3 regions of the Blautia sp. NSJ-175 genome follow, and region 3 is predicted to be linked to each of the others. Evidence: riboswitches for the same ligand, from Rfam matches in the RefSeq annotation. Region 3 holds a riboswitch; each other region holds the start of a gene.
What was found. A riboswitch is a leader RNA that binds a small molecule or an ion and turns the genes downstream of it on or off. The one in region 3 is predicted to bind thiamine pyrophosphate.
Positions count from the first base shown of each region.

Region 1 (7,590 bases), 230 kb from region 3:
AATAAAAGGAATAGAACTTTTATGTTCTTTTTAGTATACATTGCTGCAGAAAAGATTACTTATTACCGGAATGGATAGCCATTTGCAAAAGGCGGTAATCTGTACATGTGGTTCAAAGGACCGCTGCCCGCACCCAGATCAAGTCCATCCTGCAGCGCACCGGTCAGATAATTTTTTGCGTTCTTAATTGCTCTTTCCAGGGCGTATCCGGCGGCAAGATTGCAGGCAATAGCCGAGGAAAGTGTACATCCTGTTCCGTGTGTATTTGGATTTTCTATCCTCTTTGAAGAGAACCAGATGTATTTTCCTTTCTCATACAGCAGGTCATCAGCTCCATCTGCCAGATGTCCGCCTTTTAAAAGGACAGCGCCGGAACCGTAACACGCTATTTTTTCTGCTGCCCGCTCCATCTCACACGGTGTACTGACAGAAAATCCGCAGAGTGCCTCCGCCTCCATAAGATTTGGTGTCACCACTGCTGCCAGAGGAAAAAGCTCTTCTTTCAGAGCTTCCTGCGCATCTTTGGACATGAGTCTGCTGCCGCTTGTGGAAATCATGACCGGGTCTAAAACTACATCCTGTACCTGGTATGTTCTCAGCTTTTCTGCAATCACACGAATAATCTTTTCATTGGGTATCATACCGATTTTTACTGCATCCGGACGAATATCCGTAAAAACACAGTCCATCTGTTTTGCCACAAACTCCGCATCTGTTTCCCGGATGCCGTATACGCCTGTTGTATTCTGTGCCGTGAGAGCTGTGATCACACTCATGGCGTACATTTTGTGAACGGTTATTGTCTTAATATCCGCCTGTATCCCGGCTCCTCCGCTGCAGTCCGAACCGGCGATCGTCAATACCTTTTTCATCTGTTTTTCCCCCATTCTTCCCAGCTTTCAAGATAAATATCTGCCAGTTTCAACAGTTTTTCTCTGTCCTTTTCCGAATAAAAATCGCGTATAACTGCCACTGTAAACCCGGATTTTTTTGCTGTCTCTGCGGCAAAATATGCATCTTCAAACACCAGAGTTTCTTCTTTTTTTGTACCTAAAATCCCCATCGCCAGCTCATAAATGCGCGGATTTCTTTTGCCTGCTCCGGCCTCTGTACAGGTGAGAAGGCCGGTAAAATATCCATCAATCCCATTATTTTTAAGAGCTGCCTCGATCAGAGGTCTGTCCGTAGATGTGGCAATGCACATTCTGACATTACGGCTCTTTAAATCCTCCAGTACCTGCAGAACGCCCGGTTTTATCCGAATCACTTTTTCATAACAGTCATATATCATCCTGTTGAATTCGTCAATGATCTCATCGCGTTCCAGGCGGATCCCGTAACTGCTGCGGAAATACTCTGCGGATTCCTCCATGGTCATGGTCTCCAGCTGCTCCTTCGTATCCTCCCCGGGTCTGATTCCTTTCCGCCTCAGATAGATTTCCCCTGCCCGGTCCCACAGCCCCATAGAGTCGAACAGCGTACCGTCCGCATCGAAGACAGCCCCTTTTATTTCTCTCATTTTTCTGTCATCTCCTTCGCCAGAGCCAGCAGCTCCTCACAGGCTTTTCTGATATCCGGCTGTCCGTAGATACCGGATATGACAGACACTCCGGCGGCACCGCTTCCGGCAAGCTGCATCAGATTCTCTTTCTTGATCCCTCCGATAGCCACAACGGGAATGGATACAGCCCGGCAGATTTCCTGCAGTGTTTCCCGGGATATCACATCTGCATCCTCTTTTGTAGAGGTAGAAAATACCGCGCCGACTCCCAGATAATCCGCGCCCATTTTTTCAGCCTGCAAAGCCTGCTCCACGGTTCTTGCAGAGACGCCTATGATCTTGTCAGGGCCCAGTTTTTCCCTGGCGCTTCCCGCCTCCATATCGCTTTGTCCCACATGTACCCCGTCCGCGTCCACAGCCAGCGCAATACCCACATTGTCATTGATAATAAAGGGCACGCGGTAGCTGGCCGCCAGCGCCTTCATGTCCTTTGCCTCGCGCAGGAACTCATCATCCGGCATATCCTTTTCCCTGAGCTGCAGAAGCGTGATACCTCCGTCCAGGGACGCCTTAACCTGTTCGTAAAGTGTCATTTCCCCCACCCAGGACCGGTCCGTAATGGCATACAAAAGCAGGGCACGCCTCACCAACTCTCTCTTCTCAACGCAATTCATATTTTGCTCCTCTCTCCAGCTCCCGGCCGGTCAGTTTATATACTTCATCGATCAGGTGATTCCTGCAGCCTGCGTTGCCGCTGTTCTCCTCTGCCATTTTCTCATATGCCTTCTCCCCGCACAGGCCCATGGTGATGACAGCAGCAGCCACGGCCTCCAGCTTTCTGTCAGGATTGGCAGCCAGATAGGCTGCGGTGAGGGAGCTTAACATACATCCGCAGCCAGTGATCTTTGCCATGACGGGATGCCCGTTTCTGATTATGTATGTGTTTTTTGTATCTGTCACAATATCCACTGCGCCGCTTATGGCGATCACAGCTCCTGTCCTTCCTGAAAAGTCTCTGGCCAGCGCTATGGTCTTTTCCAGATTCTCCTCTGTCACAGCATCCGCTGCGTCGGCATCCACACCTTTGGAGCTGTTTCTGCCTCCGGAAATGGTCTTGATCTCAGATATATTTCCCCGGATGGCAGTAAATGGAATCTCTCTGAGCAGCTCTTCTGCTGTCTCCCGGCGGTATGTGGATGCGCCGGCTCCCACAGGGTCAAGCACAATGGGGCGGCCAAAACCCGCAGCACTTTTTCCGGCCAGAAGCATGGCTTTTACAGAGCGCGGATGGAGAGTTCCCATATTGATATTTAAGCCGTCGCAGAGACGCCCCATCTCCTCTGCTTCCTCCTCCCCGTCCGACATCGTCGGGGAAGCGCCGCAGGCCAACGTAATATTGGCGCAGTCATTTGCAGTTACATAATTGGTGATGTTCTGAATCAGAGGCGTTCTTTCTCTGACATTTTCCAGTATTTCTCCCAGCATTTCTGTTCTCCTCTCTGCATCCTGACAGGGCCGCCGAACACAAAAAGGGAGACGCCAACACGTCTCCCGGAATCGTCCTTCTCTCCCTACGCTGGCATTACCCATATCAGGTTAAAGGGTCGAAGTTGATTACTTCCTCTCAGCCTGCCGCTACAGGCTCCCCTGATGAATTAACTGACTATAAGAATACCACACCTGCCTGTATCTGTCAAATACTCCCTGTCTATCCTCATTTCTTCTCCAGCCCTCTGCCTGTGAGTTCATAGATGGTATCGCACACCTCCTCCATATATTTCCTGTCATGGGAGATACTGATGACTGCCCCCTCAAAATCAGCCAGCAGTTTTCGGATGACCGGCCCGGAGAGCGGTGAAAAGTTTCTGGTCGGCTCATCCAGAAGGAGCACATTGCTGCCGTCCAGGCTCATTTTCAGAAAGAACAGCTTTGCCTTTTGTCCGCCGGAAAGCTGGGAGATGCAGTGGTCCATCTCATCCGCCGTGTATTTCATACTGCCCAGATAGGTGCGTATCCTGCTGATTTCTTCTTTGTCACCCGTCTTCTCAAGAAATTCCGGCGGAGTCCTGCTGCCGTCCATTTTTTCCTCATAGTTCTGCGGCATATAAGCGGCCCGGATATCGGTACGCCCCTCCATGGTTGCAGCAATTTTTTTAAGAAGTGTTGTCTTTCCCGTACCGTTTGCCCCGGTAATGCAGATTTTTTCCGGTCCTTTTACAGTCAGATGAATCTGTGTTGAGAGCAGCCTGTCTCCAACCGCGAGTCTGTCGAGAGAATACTCCAGCACTGTCTTACCGTTTGGAATGGAGGTGCCCTTTTGAAAACGGATAAAAATGGCATCCTCTGTCTCGGGTATCTCCGTCCTGTCCTCCGCCTCCCTCTGATACCGGCGTTCCATGGCTTTTACCGCATGCATTTTCTTTTTCAAAAGCTTGCCTCCGTGAGGATTCTGCCGGCTGATATTTCTCTGATCACTCTCCACTTTCTGCTGGATCCTGCGGAACCGTTCCTCCTGTTTTTCAGCTTCCTCCCGCTCTTTTCTTGCGATGCGTTCCTGATTGGCGAGCCCTCTTGCCCTGTTTTCCATATACGTTTTGTAGTCCATCTTTGCCACCGTGTACCTGGGCTTTGTCTTTCTGTTGATCTGCTCCAGATGAATGATGACATTGGCTGTGCGCTCGATCAATGTCTCATCATGGGAGATATAGAGGATGGGAATATGACTGCTGTTCATAAACTGTTCCATCCACTCCAAAGTCCTGATATCAATGTCATTGGACGGCTCATCCAGCAGAAGGATATGGGGATTTCCCATGAGGATTCCCGCCATCTGCAGCTTGATTTTCTCTCCGCCGGAGAGCTCTCCCATCTTCTGCTGGGAATAGTAAATATCCGCCGGTATTCCAAGCTCCCTGCTTATCTTTGACAGCTCTTTGGGGGACATATTATAAAAGTCTGATTCTTCCGTGAAAAACTCCCAGATGCTTTTCTCCCGATTCCGCTCTTCCAGCTCCTGGGGCAGATACCCTGCCTTTATGTGGTTTTTGACAATCTCCCCTGTATACTCTGCGTAGGAGTCCACCAGAGCCGGGTCATAGATAAGCTTTAAAAGGGTGGATTTTCCGTTTCCCTCCTCACCGATCATGACTGCCCTGTCCCCCTTGTTCAGTACAAAAGAAAAATCCTCCACCAGGGTTCTCATATCTTTTTTATGTGTAACAGTCAGATTCTTAATCTGCAGCATTATGCATACCTTCTTTCCTGATATAAAAAGAGCCTGCTTCTCCACCGGAAAAACAGACTCTTAAATACGCGCACCCATATCGGGTTCGCTGAAGATATCATCATAGGGATACCATTCTCCAGTCAGTCTACTCTCCGGCAACGAAAACAGACCTGCTGTGCAGGTAATGCTCTGTCTTCCATGCTCCGAATCATAAACTACTGAATCATCCTATCCCTCTTTTCTTTTTCATTCTTTAAGCAGAATACTCTGCAGATTTCATTCTATATTATGCAGTACGCCCTGTCAAGCGTCATTTTCACTGTATACCCTGAAGGAGCGTTTTCCTGCCCGCTTTGCCTCATACAAGGCCTCATCGGCACGCCGGTACATCTCCTCATAGGAAAGCTTACTGCCGGTCTGGTAAGATACACCTGCGGACAGAGTCACATTGTACTGCTCCACGCTCTCGTCCTGCAGCGTGTATGTGACAAGCTGCTGCAGCCGTTTCAGACAGACGCCCTTATCCCTGACATCCTCCAAAAATACCATAAATTCATCTCCGCCGATACGGGCACAGATATCATTTTTCCGGAAAGTGGACTGCAGGGCACAGGCTACCTGCAGAAGAATGTTGTCGCCAAAGGGATGCCCGTAGGTGTCATTAAGCATTTTAAATCCGTCCACATCCAGCATGATCATCATACAGGAGGTGGTCTGTTCCATACTTTTCAGCCGCCGTTTGATAAGCCGCTCCCCTGACCTGCGGTTGTAAATACCGGTCAGACAGTCCTTTTCCGCTCCCTGTCGATAGTAAATCTCCCGCATGGTCTGCTCATGGGTGTCCAGCATTCTGCCGATTTTTCTGTCAAAGCCGCCGTCCTTCCCCTTAAAATGTGCGATCTGGCATCTGGTCCACAGGTTATTGCCTTCCCCGTCCACCATGACCACATCCTGCTCTTCCTTGTCAAAGCTCTGTTCCTCCATGGGATAACTGTGCACAAAGAGCTTCACCTCTCCCTTTTTCTCACAGTTTTCACACATAAAAGGAATGAAATCCTTCTTCCTGGGCGGTCTTCCGAAGCGCTGCTCAAAGCAGCCATAGACATCAATGGTACAGTCTTTGCAGTGTATGTCAAAATCCACATCATTTGCCAGCGTGGTGAGTACCCTCTGCAGATGATCCCTGCGGTTCACCAGCTTCCGCAGCCTGATTTTTTCTGTAGCATCCACGAGAAAGACGTAAAAGTAATACTTTCCGTTCTCCTCCTCCACCAGGCGTCCGTAGTCCTCCACCCACAAAACCGTTCCGTCCTGGCAGCAGATTCTGTATTCCACATAATCGTATGTGTCTGACGCGATCTGCGCCATGATCTCGCTCTCCACCCGTTCCAGATCCCCGGGATGCACCATTCCCCGGAAGGAACCGCCTGTAAGCGCCTGGAAAGCCTCCATATCCCTGCACCGGAAAAGTTTTAATACGTTCTCATTGACATAGGTGATCTTCTCGTCGCCATCAGCCTCATAGATAAAAAAGCCCCCCGGCATACGGGACAGATACTTTTTTGACGGTTCCGGCACTGACGGCGTATCAGGCACAGATGGCATTTCCGGCACTGACGGCGTTTCTGACTCAGACGGCTTTTCCGGCACAAACGGCTTTTCCGGCACAAACGGCTTTTCCGGCTGCCATCCCCGGCATACATCGATCCATTCCCGGCTGCCGGCGTATTTTTCCAACTCGCCCGGCGTCAGCTCTATGGCGCTGCTGGCACTTCCGCAGGCCGGAAATACTGTCTTAAATCTCTTCAGGGAAATATCTAAAAACACCTGTACATCAGCCGGAATCCCGAAGGGGCATACTCCGCCCACTGCATGTCCTGTCCTTGTTTCCACCTCATCGGGAGAAAGCATTTTGGCCTTTGTATGAAAATAATCCTTGAACTTTTTGTTGTCCACCCTGGCGTCCCCTGCCATCACCACAAGGACCGTCCTGCCGTCAACCAAAAAGGACAGGGTTTTGGCAATGCGTTCCGGTTCGCATCCGGCAGCCTTTGCCGCCAGCTCCACGGTAGCTGAGGACTGGGAAAATTCCATGATCCGCTCCTCCATGCCAAAACCTCTGAAATACTCCTTTACTTTTTCAATTGCCATTTCCGCACCTCTTTTTTACAGACCGAGCTTTTCCATCCACTCTTTTTCCTTAAACCCCGTGACAACAAAAGATTCTCCCACCAGCACCGGACGCTTCACCAGCATACCATCCGTGGCAAGCAGGTCAAGCTGCTGCTCCTCGCTCATTTCCGGCAGCTTATCTTTCAGTTTCAGCTCCTTGTATTTCATACCGCTGGTATTAAAAAAACGTTTCAGGGGCAGACCGCTTGCGTGATACCAGGTCTCCAGCTCCTCCCTGGTGGGATTCTCTTCTATAATATGGCGGTCCTCAAACTCTATCCCCTTCTCTATAAGCCATTTCTTTGCCTTCTGGCAGGTGCTGCATTTTGGATACTCTATAAATAACATATGTGTAATGCCTCCTTTTTATGGTTCTAGTTTATCATTATACTTTCACGCTTTCAACTACAAAAAACCTTCTTTGCCTTCTCTCTTTGTATTTTATTCAGTACTTTTTTAATCCAGATTGACAACAGGCTATTGGCTGTGCTATTTATATAGCATAGGTTACATTTTGTATACAATATACAATTTGGGAATATCTGGTAACCTTTTTCTTCGAGGCTGCTGCACATATTTTTGTCAGCTTTGATTCATGATTACAGCAGGAGGTAAATACTTTATGAGAACAGAATGGAAAAGCTTTACAGGCGGTGCCTGGGAAAAAGAGATCAATGTGCGGGACTTTATC
Region 1 covers NZ_JALIFQ010000006.1:298,227-305,816, reverse strand. Annotated here, with positions in the region: gene thiD (bifunctional hydroxymethylpyrimidine kinase/phosphomethylpyrimidine kinase) at 63-872, opposite strand; gene MUB35_RS12240 (HAD family hydrolase) at 869-1,519, opposite strand; gene thiE (thiamine phosphate synthase) at 1,516-2,175, opposite strand; gene thiM (hydroxyethylthiazole kinase) at 2,162-2,986, opposite strand; TPP riboswitch at 3,053-3,160, opposite strand; gene MUB35_RS12225 (ATP-binding cassette domain-containing protein) at 3,216-4,745, opposite strand; gene MUB35_RS12220 (sensor domain-containing diguanylate cyclase) at 5,031-6,272, opposite strand; partial or broken gene MUB35_RS30810 (YbaK/EbsC family protein) at 6,414-6,878, opposite strand; gene MUB35_RS12210 (arsenate reductase family protein) at 6,894-7,247, opposite strand; gene pflB (formate C-acetyltransferase) at 7,522-7,590, shown strand, end outside.
Region 1: it holds a riboswitch for thiamine pyrophosphate, as region 3 does, so the genes downstream of both, thiM (hydroxyethylthiazole kinase) here and MUB35_RS11175 (thiamine-binding protein) in region 3, are expected to answer to the same signal.

Region 2 (7,590 bases), on a different contig from region 3:
CCCTGCGGATATGGTTATGGCAGTTGAAACCACAGTAAATGCAGTGGTTTTCACAGTAATTGGAGATATAAAGCGGCGTAAAGAGATTTACACAGTTTCCGAAGTGTTTCCTGGTTTCAGCCCGCGCAGCCTGTGCCATCTCTTCCAGGAAAGGTTCCGCGGCGGGAGACAGAAGCGCTGCGAAATCCTCCGGTGTCCGTGTGTCATGGGACAGTGCAGCCAGTACGTGTGCTTCTGTATAACGGTGATAGTCATAGCTGTCCATGGCACTTATCACTTTATCCATAACATCAGAATCCAGAGCTTCCATACCCTCCATATATTCCATATGATTTGTTCTTGATGCAGTCATTTTTCCACCTCCTTATTGTTCCAGAAATCCGGTGAGCGGAGAGGAGGCGCTGGCTCTGCCGTTTACAACGCGCCCAAGGCCCGACAGGTATGCGGTACGTCCTGCTTCAATGGCTTTTTTAAAGGCTTCCGCCATGGCGGGTATGTCGCCGGAAGTGGCAATGGCTGTATTTGCCATGACTGCGGCAGCGCCCATTTCCATGGCTTCACAAGCCTGGGAAGGGCGGCCGATTCCTGCGTCTACAATAATGGGAAGGTCAATTTCCTCGATAAGGATTTTGATGAATTCCCTTGTGCACAATCCCTTGTTGGTACCAATGGGGGCACCTAACGGCATGATACACGCAGCTCCGGCATGTTCCAGGTCTCTGGCGGCGTTTAGATCAGGGTACATGTAAGGCATGACAATAAAGCCCTCTTTTGCCAGCATCTCTGTGGCGCGGATGGTTTCCTGATTGTCCGGCAGCAGGTATTTGGAGTCTCGGATGACCTCAACTTTAACAAAATCCCCGCAGCCCAGTTCCCTGGCCAGGCGGGCGATCCTTACTGCTTCATCCGCAGTTCTGGCCCCGGAGGTGTTGGGAAGGAGTGTTATGCCGTCCGGTATATGTTCCAGTATACTGGCAGTGCCGCTGTTGGCTCTGCGTACAGCCAGAGTAATGATTTCAGCCCCGGCATTTTTAACGGCAGCGTGGATCAGTTCCGGATTGTATTTGCCGGAACCCAGAATAAAACGGGAGTGAAATTCGTGTCCTCCCAATATAAGTTTGTCATCTTTTATCATGTCTTTTTCCTCTTTTCTATACGTCTTTTTCTCCTAGAATGAGCCGCAGTATCATATTGGCCTGATGTGCTGCACAGAGAGTGACTCTGGGAGCTGTCAGGCTTATGCCGGAGGCAATGTCACTGGTGCCGTCCCCGCAGAGATACAGGTTTTTCATCCTCTTTTCTGTATGTATGGAGTTGCTGCTCCCATAGCCGGCCATGCCCGAACCGGATACAATGAAAGTATCCGGACGGTGTTCCAGAAGATAGTTGACCAGCATGGCCTTATTTTCTGCCCGGTCAAATGCTTCACAGATGATCTTGTCATCCCTAAACAGGCGGTCTATATTGTTATCTGTTACCTTAACTGTGTCGGTGCGGACTGAGATGTAAGGGTTGATCTCTGAGATCTCTTCTTTCAGCGCTTCTGTTTTATACCTGCCTAAATGCTTCATCCTGTAAATCTGCCGGTTCAAATTGCTGGGCTCCACCCGGTCAAAATCGATCAGGTGAAGGCTTCCGATGCCGGTACGCGCCAGCATTACAGCCACATGGGAGCCCAGACCGCCGAGGCCGGCAATGGCGGCACCGGCATTCCGGAGTTTCCGGTGTATGGGGAGGGTATGGCGTTCTATAAGAACTTCCTCGATTTCGTCTTTGGACAGGATCGTATGTCTTTCTTCCAAATCAGCCGCCTCCTACAAAGCTGACAATCTCATAGGTATCTCCATCCTGAACGATGGTGTCAGCGTAACGGTTTTTGGAAAGAATATCACCGTTTCTCTCCACAGCGATGCGCTGCAGGGAATAACCCCGTTCCACTAGGAGGGTTTCCACTGTACAGGGGGCAGTAAGCTGAATGGCATTTCCGTTGATTGTTATCATTTGATATACCTCTTTATGTATGTGCTGTGTGACTGCTTAACAGGTCTTCGTATTTGCAGTGCTGCTTTTATCATTCGTCATAGATGCTGACAATCTCACCTTCCAGGATACGGTTCATGTTCCTGACTGCGCAGAAATTACCGCACATGCTGCAGGTGTCCTCCTTTTCAGGCTTTGCCTCTGCCCGGTAGCGCCCGGCTTTTTCCGGGTCCAGACAGAGACGGAACATTTCTTCCCAGTCCAGTTTCTTGCGGGCTGTACTCATTTTATTGTCCCAGTCGGCAGCGCCTTTTACACCTTTAGCAATATCTGCGGCATGTGCTGCGATGCGGGAAGCTATAATACCTTCCTTTACGTCCTCCAGATTGGGCAGACGCAGGTGTTCCGCCGGGGTCACATAGCACAGGAAGGAAGCGCCGTAGGTGGCTGCAATGGCACCGCCGATGGCAGCGGTAATGTGGTCGTATCCGGGGGCAATGTCTGTCACCAGGGGACCCAGCACATAGAAGGGGGCACCCTGACAGAGTGTCTGCTGAATCTTCATATTGGCCTCAATCTGGTCAAGGGGCATGTGTCCGGGGCCTTCCACCATAACCTGTACATCCTTTTCCCAGGCGCGTTTTGTCAGCTCACCCAGAGTGATCAGCTCCTCGATCTGGGAAATATCAGAGGCATCCTGAATGCATCCGGGGCGGCAGGCGTCTCCAAGGCTCATGGTAATGTCGTATTCCCGGCAGATATCCAGAATCTCATCATAATGTTCGTAGAAGGGGTTTTCCTGGCCTGTCATTTCCATCCAGGCAAAGATGATGGAGCCCCCGCGGGAAACGATATTGGTCAGACGTTTGTTTCGTTTGAATTTTCCGGCAGTCTCTTTGTTGATGCCGCAGTGGATGGTCATGAAGTCCACCCCGTCCTCGGCGTGCATGCGGACAATGTCAAGCCACTGGCGGGAAGTGATCTCTTTCAGGGGTTTGTGATAGTAGACTACAGCGTCATAGATGGGGACGGTTCCGATGATGGCAGGACATTCTTTTGTCAAGCGTCTGCGGAAGGTGCGGGTATCCCCGTAGGAGCTCAGATCCATAATAGATTCAGCACCCATTTTTACCGCGTTGTTGACTTTTTCAATTTCCATGTCCATGTCTTTGCAGTCCCTGGAAATGCCCAGATTTACATTGATCTTCGTTCTGAGCATGGAACCAATGGCGTTTGGCTCCAGAGAGGTGTGTTTTTTGTTGCAGGGAATGATGACCTGGCCTTTGGCCATAAGAGTCATGAGTTCTCTGACATCCATCTGTTCTTTTTTGGCTGCCGATTCCATCTCTTTTGTGATAATGCCTTTTCTGGCAGCGTCCATCTGTGTTGTGTACTGCATGTAAATCTCCTTTCTGTGTGACACGGAAATGCCCGGAAGGAGATAGAAGAGGTGAAAAAAATGCACCCCTGATGGGGTGCACCAAATATTACATAAACTTCTGGTTCGCTTCCTACGCCGGCATTATCCGTATCAGGTTCTCAGGGTCGAAATCCGTTCGTATTTCCTCTCAGCCGACGCGTCAGCTCCCCTTGCGTATTCAATTGTTTTCAGGTATTTTTCCTGCCATAATCATATAGCGGCTGGAGAAAATTGTCAACACTGAATTTTATATTATATATTTTTGATCAGATATTCCTGTCTGCCATCCCGCAGAAATACAGGAAGGGTATCCATGGAAGCTTCCGCTTCGATCCACTGTCCGCCTTCCAGAATTTCACCCGTATGGGCATTGGTCCAGGTGCTGCCCTCAGGCAGATAGACCTTCCGCCTGAAGGCGTGGGGTTCCACAATAGGAGCTGCCAGAATGTCCGGGCCGTACATGTACTGGGTATCCAGTTCCCAGGTGTTTAAATCCTCCGGGAATTCATAGAACATGGTACGCATAACCGGAGCGCCTGTCTCGTGTGCCTCAGCCATAAGGCTTCTGGTATAATCCCGCATCATTTCACGGATCTCAATGAATTTCTTCATGATCTGGTAATTTTCTTCCCCATAACTCCAGATCTCATTGTCTGCGCCGGTTCCCTCAGTCTCCTCTCCGTCTGCTTTGTAGAGCGGTGTGCGCGGGAGGCGGTTGCCGTGAAGGCGCATAACAGGGCAGAAGGCGCCGAACTGGAACCAGCGGATCAGCAGTTCCTGGAAGTCTTTGTCATAAATGTTGCCGCCGTGGAAGCCGCCGATATCTGTGGTCCACCAGGGGATTCCGGAGAGCCCCATCTGCAGGCCGGCCACGATCTGGTTGCGGAAATCCTGATAGGTGGAGTGGATATCACCGGACCAGATCAGGGCACCGTACTGCTGGCTTCCTGCCCAGGCACAGCGCACCAGGTTCAGAACGTCCTCCTGGCCGGCTGCTTTCTGGCCTTCATAGAAGCCGCGGGCGTATTCTCTGGGGTAAATGTTTCCCTGCTGCATGACGCTTCCGGCATAGTAACGGTAGTTTTCGTAATCATAGGTGGTATATTCCGGTTCCGCTTCATCCAGCCAGAAGAGTTTGACTCCGTTTTCCCTGTAATTCTTTCTGCATTTCTCCCAGACATATTCTCTGGCCTCAGGGTTGGTGGCATCATAGAATACATTGTTGCCCTGGAAATCCATCTGGACGTTCAGGCCGTGTTCTGTCTGGACGAGAAGACCCTTCTGGCGCATCTCCTTGAAGTTCTCACTGCGCCAGTCGATCTGGGGCCACACGGATACCATAAGTTCCATTCCGTAAGAGCGCAGTTCTTCCGCCATGGCCTTGGGGTCCGGGAAGAAATGCTCATCAAAACGGTAGTCTCCGCACCGCGGCCAGTGATAATAGTCAACCACAAACACATCCACAGGAATGCCCCGGCGGTGATATTCTCTGGCAACAGACAATACCTGTTCCTGGTTATGGTAGCGCAGTTTGCACTGCCAGAAGCCCAGTCCGCATTCCGGCATCATGGGAGCGCGCCCCGTCACCTGGCTGTACTGAGATTCGATCTGAGCGGGAGTGTCGCCTGCTGTGATCCAGTAGTCCATTTTTTTGGTGCTGTCAGCCCGCCACTCTGTTACATTTTTGCCGAAGGAGACGCTGCCGATGGCGGGATTGTGCCAGAAGAAGCCGTAGCCTTTGCTGGATACATAGAAGGGGATGGATGCCTGGGAGTTTCTGTGGGCCAGTTCAATATTGCAGCCTTTCAGATCCAGGATGTCCTGCTGATACTGGCCCATGCCGTATATTTTTTCGTCCTTGTTGGCCTCAAAGCTGACCTTCAGACGGTAATCGCCGCCGATATAAGGGGAAAATTTACGGGCCCTGCGGATCAGGGCGCCGCCGCCGTCCATCTCTTTGAGAAGTATTTCCTTTTTGTCGTTAAAGAAGGTGACAACCGCCGCGCTGTTCCAGCCTCTTGTGTCAATGAGAGCGGAGATTTTGCCGTTTGTGATCGTGGCAGTTTCCTCGTCTGCCTGAATCTGTGTGTGTGACGGTTCCTGTTCTTTCAGGGCACTGCTTGAAAGGTCCAGGGGACCGGAGGGTACGGAAACAACTCTCAGGCTGTTTGCGCCCCATGCCATAATGCGGAGGGTTTCGCCGGCATTGTGGTATTCAATATAATTTTCGCTTTGGGTAAAGAATGACATAATTTTCCTCCTGTAGATAAATAAGTTGTGTAGCGCTCTGGCCGGACAATCACGGCTGACGTTCATTTTCCAGTATTATAAGATTATCCCGGGGAAAAAACATCTATTATGATGTCAGGGTATATTAAAATCATGTCATATTTCTAAACTGACTGGGCGTCATTCCCGTTGCCTTTCGGAAAGATACGGCAAAGTAGTTGCTGCTGTCAAATCCTACAGCAAGAGCAATATCTATGACGGGAAGACCGGTCTCCCTTAACAGCGACATGGAACGGTTAATGCGGTAGCGGTTCAGGTAAGAGACAGGGGTGGAGCGGAAAGATTTTTTGAAAAAGCGGCAGAACTGTTCCCTGCTCAGGGAGACGGATTTGGCAAGGGAATCAAGGTTTAAGGGGTTCTGGTAATTTTCATCAATGTATCTTAGAATCTTCTTTTTCCGCTCCTCATTTATATAGTCGGATGTGGATTTTATATTGTGCTTTTCTTCTTTTATCAGAAGATGAAATAAAATCTGGTAAAGGTATCCCTTGATCAGCAGTTCCCGATAGGGATGGGAGGCGTGATAGGCTGCTGTGAGTTCCCCGAGGAGATGCTGAACAGCCTCACATTTCAAATCCGTGCCGTATATAACATAGGAGGACACAAAGCTGTTCTCAAAGAACGGATTTAACTGTCCGGCCTGGATGGCATCCTGATTTTTACTGGAAATAAAGTCAGGGTGGAACACAATGGAGGTAAAACGGCAGGTTTGATCCCTGTATTGATAGGCACCATGAAGCTGGTTTGGGGGAATCAGTACAATGGTGTCTTTTCCGGCAATGATGGAAATGCCGTCTACCACCAGCTCCATCATGCCTTCTGTCACAAAGAGGATCTCTGCCTCCTCATGCCAGTGGTTGTAAAGGATCAGCCCGTTTTCGCAGTATTCCATGTCCTGATATACCTGAAGGGGAAATTCATGACTTCCGTGGGCTGCTTGTTCTTTTAAATTATCATTGACGGCTGGATCGATATTCATATAAGGAGTCTCCTATAATAAAAAAAGGCATTCAGGATTAAGAAGCTTCCGGAATGCCTTTACATTAAGTTTAAGTTCAGGTGTTATCTGTTGAATTTGGCTGCCAGATCCTCAAACTCTGAGGCGAAATCCCTGACTGCATCCTCACTGGTTGCCCAGGAAGTACAGAATCTGAGGCAGGTGTGTTCCGGATCGGGTTTGCACTGGAAGGTGGTCAGAAATCTTTCGTTTACCGCTTCCGCCAGAGCATCCGGGAAAATAGGGAATACCTGGTTGGTAGGTGCCGGTGCCAGAAGCGGGATGCCTGCTTTTTCAAACACATCCTTAAGAATCTGTGCCATGGCAACACCTTTGCGTCCAAGCTCCAGATACAGCCCTTCTTTAAAAAGTTCCTCGAACTGAACGCCCATCATCCAGCCCTTTGCAAGGATTGCTCCGTGCTGTTTCATATTGAAGCGGAAATGGTCTTTAAATTCTTCTTTTACAATAACAAGAGCCTCGCCGAACATGGCGCCCACTTTCGTTCCGCCGATGTAGAAGGCGTCACATAAATCCGGCAGGTCCGGGAAGGTCAGGTGTGTCTCCTCCACAGCCAGGGCCATAGCCAGGCGCGCGCCGTCCATGTACAGATACAGGTCGTGGCGTTTGCAGAAGGCATACAGAGTTTCCAGCTCTTCTTTGGTGTAAACAGTTCCCACCTCTGTGGGATTGGATATATAAACCAGGCGTGGTTCCACCCAGTGTTCATTTTCATGTAATTTTAAGACAGGACGAATCAGGTCCGGTGTCAGTTTTCCGTCATCCGCGGGAATGGAAAATACCTTATGCCCCGTGGATTCAATAGCCCCGGTCTCGTGAGTGTTGATGTGACCGGTATCGGCACTTAAAACAGCTTCATATGGACGCAGAATATGGGAGATAA
Region 2 covers NZ_JALIFQ010000002.1:15,068-22,657, reverse strand. Annotated here, with positions in the region: gene thiH (2-iminoacetate synthase ThiH) at 1-352, opposite strand, end outside; gene MUB35_RS03785 (thiazole synthase) at 365-1,135, opposite strand; gene thiF (sulfur carrier protein ThiS adenylyltransferase ThiF) at 1,152-1,802, opposite strand; gene thiS (sulfur carrier protein ThiS) at 1,804-2,001, opposite strand; gene thiC (phosphomethylpyrimidine synthase ThiC) at 2,072-3,379, opposite strand; TPP riboswitch at 3,473-3,581, opposite strand; gene MUB35_RS03765 (glycoside hydrolase family 31 protein) at 3,653-5,650, opposite strand; gene MUB35_RS03760 (AraC family transcriptional regulator) at 5,781-6,668, opposite strand; gene MUB35_RS03755 (threonine aldolase family protein) at 6,752-7,590, opposite strand, start outside.
Region 2: it holds a riboswitch for thiamine pyrophosphate, as region 3 does, so the genes downstream of both, thiC (phosphomethylpyrimidine synthase ThiC) here and MUB35_RS11175 (thiamine-binding protein) in region 3, are expected to answer to the same signal.

Region 3 (7,590 bases):
CCCTTCCAGTCCGAATTCCTGAAAATAAGGCTGTACTTTTTCCCTAGCAGCCTTTTTCTTCTCCCCTTTTATGAGAAGGGGAAGAGCCACATTGTCCTCTATGGTGCGGTACGGGAGAAGCATGTCCTTCTGCAGCATATAGCTGACATTTCCGGGACAACCTGTGATCTCCCGGCCATCCAGATATACATGCCCGGTCTCCGGCTTTTCCAGACCGGATATCACATTGAAAAGTGTTGTCTTGCCGCCGCCGCTGACACCTAAAAGGCTGACCAGCTCCTGGTCATGGAGTTCTATGCTGATATCCTCCAGGATCTTCACTCCGTCAAAGGATTTGCTCACATTTGAAACCTTTAATTCCGCCATATCTCCTCCTCCGAAAACTGCCTTTATTCCGGCAGATAGTCATTGGAAAATCCGGCATTTTCCGGAAGCTCTGCCTCTGACAAACCGTTTTCATTCAGCCAGCCGTAAAAGGCATTCCATCTGGCAGGGTCAATATATCCCCACTGCTTTACATCCGCTTTATACTGGTCCTTTAAATACTCCTGACTGGCTTTTACCAGTTCCTCATCCAGCTCCGGGGAAGCTTCCAGAAGAATAGATGCTGCTTCGTCCGGGTCTGCAATGGCATCCTCATAACCCTGCTTCAAAGCCCGGAGAAAAGCCTTTGCCGTATCTGGCTTCTCTTCCAGAAAATCATTGTTTGCTATCACAACCGGTGTATAGTAATCAAATACAGGATTGATATCCTTAAAGGCAAAGTAATCCGTCTCCAGATCTGCTACCTCTGTGGCAACTCCTGCCCACGCATAGAAAATCCAGATGGCATCCACGGATTTTGATTTCAGCGCGGAGACCTCGTCTGTGACCGTACTTGGGATCAGTTCCACTTTAGAGAAATCCCCGCCGTCTTTTTCCACCACATTCTGCATCATGGCTTTCTCAATGGGGGCATCCCAGGTGGCGTATTTCTTTCCTTCCAGACCTTTGGGGCGCTCCATCCCCTCCCCTTTTCTGGAGATAATGCCGGATGTATTGTGCTGGATCAGGGCTGCTACCGCTGTATTTGGCAGTGCGTTGTCACCTGCCACACCCGGTGCCATGCTGTCCTGGAAAGAGACACCAAACTGGGCTTTTCCCGATGCCACAAGAGCGTCCGCGCCGTCCTCCGGTGGCTGTACGATCTCTACATCCAGTCCCTCCTTCTCAAAATATCCCTTCTCTTTCGCCACGTAAAGACCTGTATGGTTTGTATTGGGGGTCCAGTCCAGCACGAAAGTGATCTTCTCCAAATCTTCGGAACCGCTGTCCTTCTTCCCGCTGTCTTCGCTGCTGCCGCACGCCGCCACAGATGTGAGCATACAGGCTGTCAGGACAGCCGCCAGAATCTTCTTTTTCATCCTCCATTGTCCTCTCTGTTCTGTCTTATTTTGCCCGTTCCCAGGGCATGCTTTTTTTCTGCAGAATATCCACCAGCTTCATGAGAAGAAGGCTGATAATGGATATGAGAAAAATAACTGCAAACATTTTGTCAAAGGCAAACGCCTTTTTCACACGTGTCATATACACACCGAGGCCGGAAAAACCGCCCAGCCACTCAGAGATAACCGCTCCCACCACGGAGTAGGAGGCAGATATGCGCAGGCTTGCATAAAACCGGCCCATGGCCCCCGGCATCTTGATATATCGGAAGATCTGAAGCCTGCCGGCCCCCATGCTTCGTAAAAGGTTCATCATATCCTTGTCTGCGGAGCGGAATCCTTCCAAAAGCCCAATGGTGATAGGGAAAAAGGTCACGATCACGATCAGAATGACCTTTGGCAGCATCTCATATCCGAACCACAGCACCAAAAGAGGCGCGATGGCTACGGTAGGCACGGTCTGTGTAATAACGATCAGCGGATAAAACGCCTTGTAAAGCTTGTCAAAGCGGTCCATAAGAACTGCCATGACAAACCCGAAAACCACACCGCAGAAAAGCCCTGCAGCCGCCTCCAAAAGCGTCACCCTGGAATTCTCCATGAGCAGGGGAAATTCACTGATAAACGCCCTCACCACCTGTACCGGCGAGGGCAGCATATATCCCGGGACCAGGCCTGCCATGGAGACAGCCTGCCAGATGACCAGAATGGCGGCCAGGGCTGCAGATGCCCACAGCTTACTGGTGGTGCTTTGTAACTTTTTTCTCAATGGTCAGCACATCTCCTTCTGGCTTATAGGACACTTTGATATAGGCCGCAACAGAAGGTGCGCCTGCACGGACAGCGATGTGCTGGCATTCTTTTACAATATCCATAAGTTCATCATAGTCACCCTCAATGGCTGTCTCAAAAGGCCCTACATAATAGTTCAGCCCCGTACTCTTAATATAGTCAATGACCTCATCGACTATACGGATCAGTTCCTCGTCATTTGCTGCCTCCGGCAGTGTCTGGATTGCTACGCTTGCGTTCATTTTCTTTTCCTCCTTAGAAATTTATCATCGTTTTCTGCCGGGGAATCTGTGCAAAAGAAAAAGCCCCCGACAGGTTTTACCCGAACAGGAGCTGTTTTTCAGAACAAATGCGCACCGGTCTATGGTGCCTCTCTTATGCTCCCTACGCCGGCATTACCCGGATCAGGTTAAGGGTGAAAAACGATTACGGTTTTACTCTCAGCCGGACTTCTCTCCAGCTCCCCTGTTGTCTTCTCAAGTTTACTTCATTGTAAATTGATTGTCAAGTCAATCTCATATATCTTTATCGCCGTACAGCGCAATTTCCTCTTTCTGTCTCTCATCATACTCCCTGCACACGATCTCTACGTCCGCCCCCTCACAGAGCTCTACGCAGAGTTCCTTGATGGTATTCCAGGTATTAAACGGGAGCGTGAAATCCTGATTGGGAATCTGGCCTCCGGATGCCAGACAGGATACAAACTTCTCAGCCTGGGGCAGCGTGGTGGCCTCATTTCCGCGTGCTGAGGATACCTTCCCCAGCTCCCCTGCAAATGCATTGAGCGTATCTGTGGTACACAGGTTTTCCAGGATTGCAAGTGCCTCGCCAAGATGCTCTGTATTGGGATTGACAGCCAGCCTCTGGTCCGCACCCACAACACAGACGGGGCCTTCCTTCAGCACCGGCAGCGCGGTCATCTCGGCTGCAAACGGGTAGTCCCTGGCAAACGCTGCCGCGCGGCAGAGAGAACTGATAAACGCGCATTTTCCCTCAGCGAAAAAGGCGGCCTCCTCGTCACTGCCCGGCAGTGTCTCCAAGGAGCGTTCCACATCCAGATATTCCCTGTCGATCATGGTCTGCAGAAAAGCAAAGCCGTCCCGCATATAGGTACTGACAGGCGTTTCCCCCTTTGCAAGAGCGGCAGTAAGCGCCTCACTCTCAGGATTCTGATACAGCGGCCCCAGTCCCGCACACATGGCAGGAACACTCAGTCCAAAATCCTTATTGGCCCCGTAGGGAAGGATGCCGTTCTGCTTTAATACATCACAGACATTCCAGAACTCGTCCAGTGTCTCCGGAATCTCCAGCTGATACTGATGGAGCATATCCACATTCCAGATCAGGCCAAAACCGGTATAGGACAGAGGGACAGAAAACACCTTCCCCTTATATGTACTCTGCCGGAGGGCATCCTCAGAAAGGCTGCTGATACAGTCAAGACCGGATAAATCATAGATAAAACCTTTCTGGTCAAACTCCAGCACATCCTCCGCCGGTATGATATACAGGTCATCCGCCTGTCCGCTTTCCATGCGCTTCAGCAGAAGTTCCCGGTAAGAAAGCCCTTCCTCTGCATAGAAATCCGCGAAATCACTGTACAGGATAATATTGCCCTTTGTTTTTGGATTGATCACATCAGAACAGCACTTATTTATAATCTCTGATATGTTTTCCCCCTGGGTAAAGAGGGTGATCACAACATCCGGCTCATTTTTATCAATGTATACTTCCGGCTCTTCCTTCTCTCCGGAACAGCCGCTGCATAAAAGCATACATGCAAGTGCCGCTGCCGTTAACCTTCTATATCTTCTCTTCATTTTTTCCATCCCCGCTTTCCTTATCCGCATATATCCGGATGACTTCAAAAAGCCTTGCTATATCGATCGGTTTGGATATATGGGCATCCATTCCGGCATTTTTACATTTTAAAACATCCTCCTCAAAGGCATCGGCAGTCATGGCTATAATGGGAATATGTTCCGCACTGTTCTTCTGGAGCGCCCGGATCTCTCCCGTGGCTGTAAAGCCGTCCATCACAGGCATATGGATATCCATAAAGATCATATCATAATATCCCGGCCCGGTCTGCTCCACTTTCCTGACAGCCTGCAGACCGTCCTCCACGCTGTCCACCAAAATACCGCTGTCCCGCAGCAGTTCCTCCACAATTTCCCGGTTCAGTTCATTATCCTCAGCCATCAGAACATGCAGGCCTTCAAACCGTCCGCGGTTTTCACTGTCCATGATCTCCTGTACTTTTGCGGAAGACCCCATGATATAATAACGCAGCTTCTGCACCAGTTCAGAGCGGAAAACAGGCTTTGTCAAAAATCCATTGATTCCCGCTTCCAGGGCTTCCTGCTCCACTTCCTCCCAATTGTAGGCAGACAACAGAATGATCGGGATATCACTGCCGAGATCCGCCCGGATACGGCGGGCAGTCTCCACCCCGTCCATCTCCGGCATCTTCCAGTCCAAAATCACCGCAAAGTAATCCCGGCCCATCCGGCGGGCCCTGTTGGCGGCTTTTACAGCCTCCCCGCCGCTCAGTGCCCAATCCACATGCACCCCGGCTTCCTCAAGCATGAGCTGAATGCCCTCGCAGGTATCCGGGCTGTCATCCACCACAAGCACCGTATGTCCCGCCAGCACGCCGGTCTCCTGTTTGTCAGGTTCCATAAGCACCATGGGCAGAACCACCGTAAACTTTGACCCTGCACCGAGCGTACTTTCCACATGGATCGTACCGCTCATCACATCCACAATGTTTTTTGTGATGGCCATTCCCAGGCCGGTGCCTGTCACCTTGCTCAGACGGTTATCCTCTGCCCGCTCAAAAGGATTGAAGATACGTTTTACAAAGTCAGGTTCCATTCCGATGCCGTTGTCTTCCACCTGGAATACAATATCGATCATCCGGTCATCCCGCTTTTTTTCCTGGAGCCGGATCGTGATCTCTCCGCCCTGCGGCGTGTATTTCACAGCGTTTGATAAGAGGTTCAGAAGGATCTTCTGAATATGCAAAGCATCCCCGATCACTGTATCATAGTCCAGGACAGACGATTTTACATGCATGGTGTGGCCTTTTTTTGTCATTTCCGGCTTAATGAGGAGCAGAACATTGGAGATCAGCTCCGGCAGGTTCACAGGCTCCTTTTTCAGGCTGAATTTACCGCTCTCGATACGCGACATATCCAGCACCTCATTGATGAGGGCAAGCAGATGATCAGATGCCGTGGATATTTTTTCCAGGCTGTCTTTAACCTTATCCGGGTTATTCAGATTGGCCCGCGCAATGGCTGTCATGCCGATGATGCCGTTCATTGGCGTACGGATATCATGTGACATGGAGGAAAAGAAGGCGTTTCTGGCCCGGTTGTTCTCCTGTGCCTGCCGCAGGGCATCCGCAAGGTCATCCCGCATATGGTGCTCGCCTGTGGTATCATGCAGGACAGCCAGGTACTGCCCGTTATCCGCGGGAAGAAGATGCACCTCTGTCCAGCGCTGCAGTTCATTGTCTGTGCCTGTCTTATACTCCTTTCGCATCTTCTTCACCAGACTGCCGTTAAAGAAGGAAATGCGGTCCCTGTCATCCCCCGGCATCCCACAGTGGTCAAAGAGGATTTCCGGCCTGGACATGACCTGCCCCGGTTCCACATCAAACAGCATCCTGACATTGTCGGAAACCATTTCCACGCTTCTGTCCGCAGGGTTGTAGACAAGGAAAGCAAAATCTATGTTGGAAGAAATGTTCTGGAAAAGCCGTTCCCGGTAAATCCTTCCCTGTTCACGCCCCTTCATGGATTCGCGGCTGAGCAGCAGTCCTGTGATCAGGATCAGCGCCACTGCCAGCTCTGTAAATGTGACGGCCACCATCTTGATGATTTCAGATGACTCCTGCTGCAGAACGCGTTTGGGCAGGATGGAAATAAGATACCAGTTATAAGAATCCCTCATGGGCAGAAAGCATAAAATGCCGCTCTCCCCATGAAATTCCAGGCTGATGGTTCCCGCCTCTTTCTTCCTCATAAGGTCCTGCAGGGTACTCAGCATCTTTTCCCCGTTGTTGTGCTGCGCCAGAAAACCGTAGATGTCATCTGTCTTTGAACCTGTGCTTTCAATCACCCAGGAACCGCTGTCGCCATCCACCACATAAGCGTACCCGGATCCCCCGCTGAAAGTAAAAAGGGCAGGGTCATTGTATTTGGAAAGTGTCTTGTCAGCGTAAAGAGCTCCCACCTGTCTGCCACCCGCACAGACAGGGGCCTGGAAGGTGATCTGAGGTCGTCCGCTGCTCCCCACGTAGGCATCCGAATACCCGGATTTTCCCCGGGACAGCGCTGTTTCCTCAAAGGTAAAAGACGCAGTATCCACCGGTTCCGCGCTGCTGTCAATACCGGTTCCATCCAGCCCCACATAATAAAACCGGTAGAAATCCGAAGACTCCGCGTAGTTGGCAAGTGTCTCAAAAGACGCCGCATCCCCACCGCTTAAAGCAAACAGATTGGCATTGGATATGACCTGCTGTTCATCATTGTCCAATTCACTGTTGATACTGCTTTGGATCATACGTGTGGAATTCATCAGCGTCTCATTGGATCCCTGGTTCATCTTGGCATTGATACGGTCCAGAAAGGAGAGCATAAAGACAACAGTAAACGCAAGCAGAAGGATGACACTGATCAGGATCGCAACAGACCGTTTCTTATATTTCTTCATACCCTCACCTCAAATTATGGCAGGCCGGAATTCCAAAATGTGCGTTGAAAAATTCCATTCTGCTTTCTATAAAAATCTGCCACGCATCTGCAAAGTCATACAGACGGCCGGCGCGCAGATATTTTTCCGACAGTTCCAGCACTGCCTCAGGACTTGGGGGAAGCTGACCTGATTTCATCATCACTGCAGACAGAATATATCCCCATGTGATCAGTTCCCTTAATTTTCTGCAACATTCCCGGATCATGGGTGACGGGCACTCCCGGATGATAAAGCTCAGTAACACATCCATACAGAGAATGCTGCTCTTTGTCCCCCTGACCTTACCCAGTTCCCGCAGAAATTCTTCACCTCTTTGCTGCGGCGATGACTCCAGGGTAAACAGCAAGATACCCCTGACCGTCAGGGCCAGGATCTGAAGGCTCTCGCCATGCAGACGCAGACTTTCCCGGATCTCCGCTGCATTCCAGTTAAAATCCGTATTTCCAAGGCATACCTCTGTGCCAATCCCCATATGTGACTTTGTCACTCCCAGGGATTCCAGCAAAACCAATGTGCGGCGCACTGTGCTCAGTGACACATGATACAGTTCTGCCATCTTAGGCTGTGAAGGCAGATAACTGCCCATGGAATAACGCCCGGAAAAAATCTC
Region 3 covers NZ_JALIFQ010000006.1:66,858-74,447, reverse strand. Annotated here, with positions in the region: gene MUB35_RS11190 (ABC transporter ATP-binding protein) at 1-366, opposite strand, end outside; gene MUB35_RS11185 (ABC transporter substrate-binding protein) at 390-1,403, opposite strand; gene MUB35_RS11180 (ABC transporter permease) at 1,429-2,193, opposite strand; gene MUB35_RS11175 (thiamine-binding protein) at 2,162-2,458, opposite strand; TPP riboswitch at 2,581-2,693, opposite strand; gene MUB35_RS11170 (ABC transporter substrate-binding protein) at 2,732-4,036, opposite strand; gene MUB35_RS11165 (hybrid sensor histidine kinase/response regulator) at 4,020-6,938, opposite strand; gene MUB35_RS11160 (GntR family transcriptional regulator) at 6,943-7,590, opposite strand, start outside.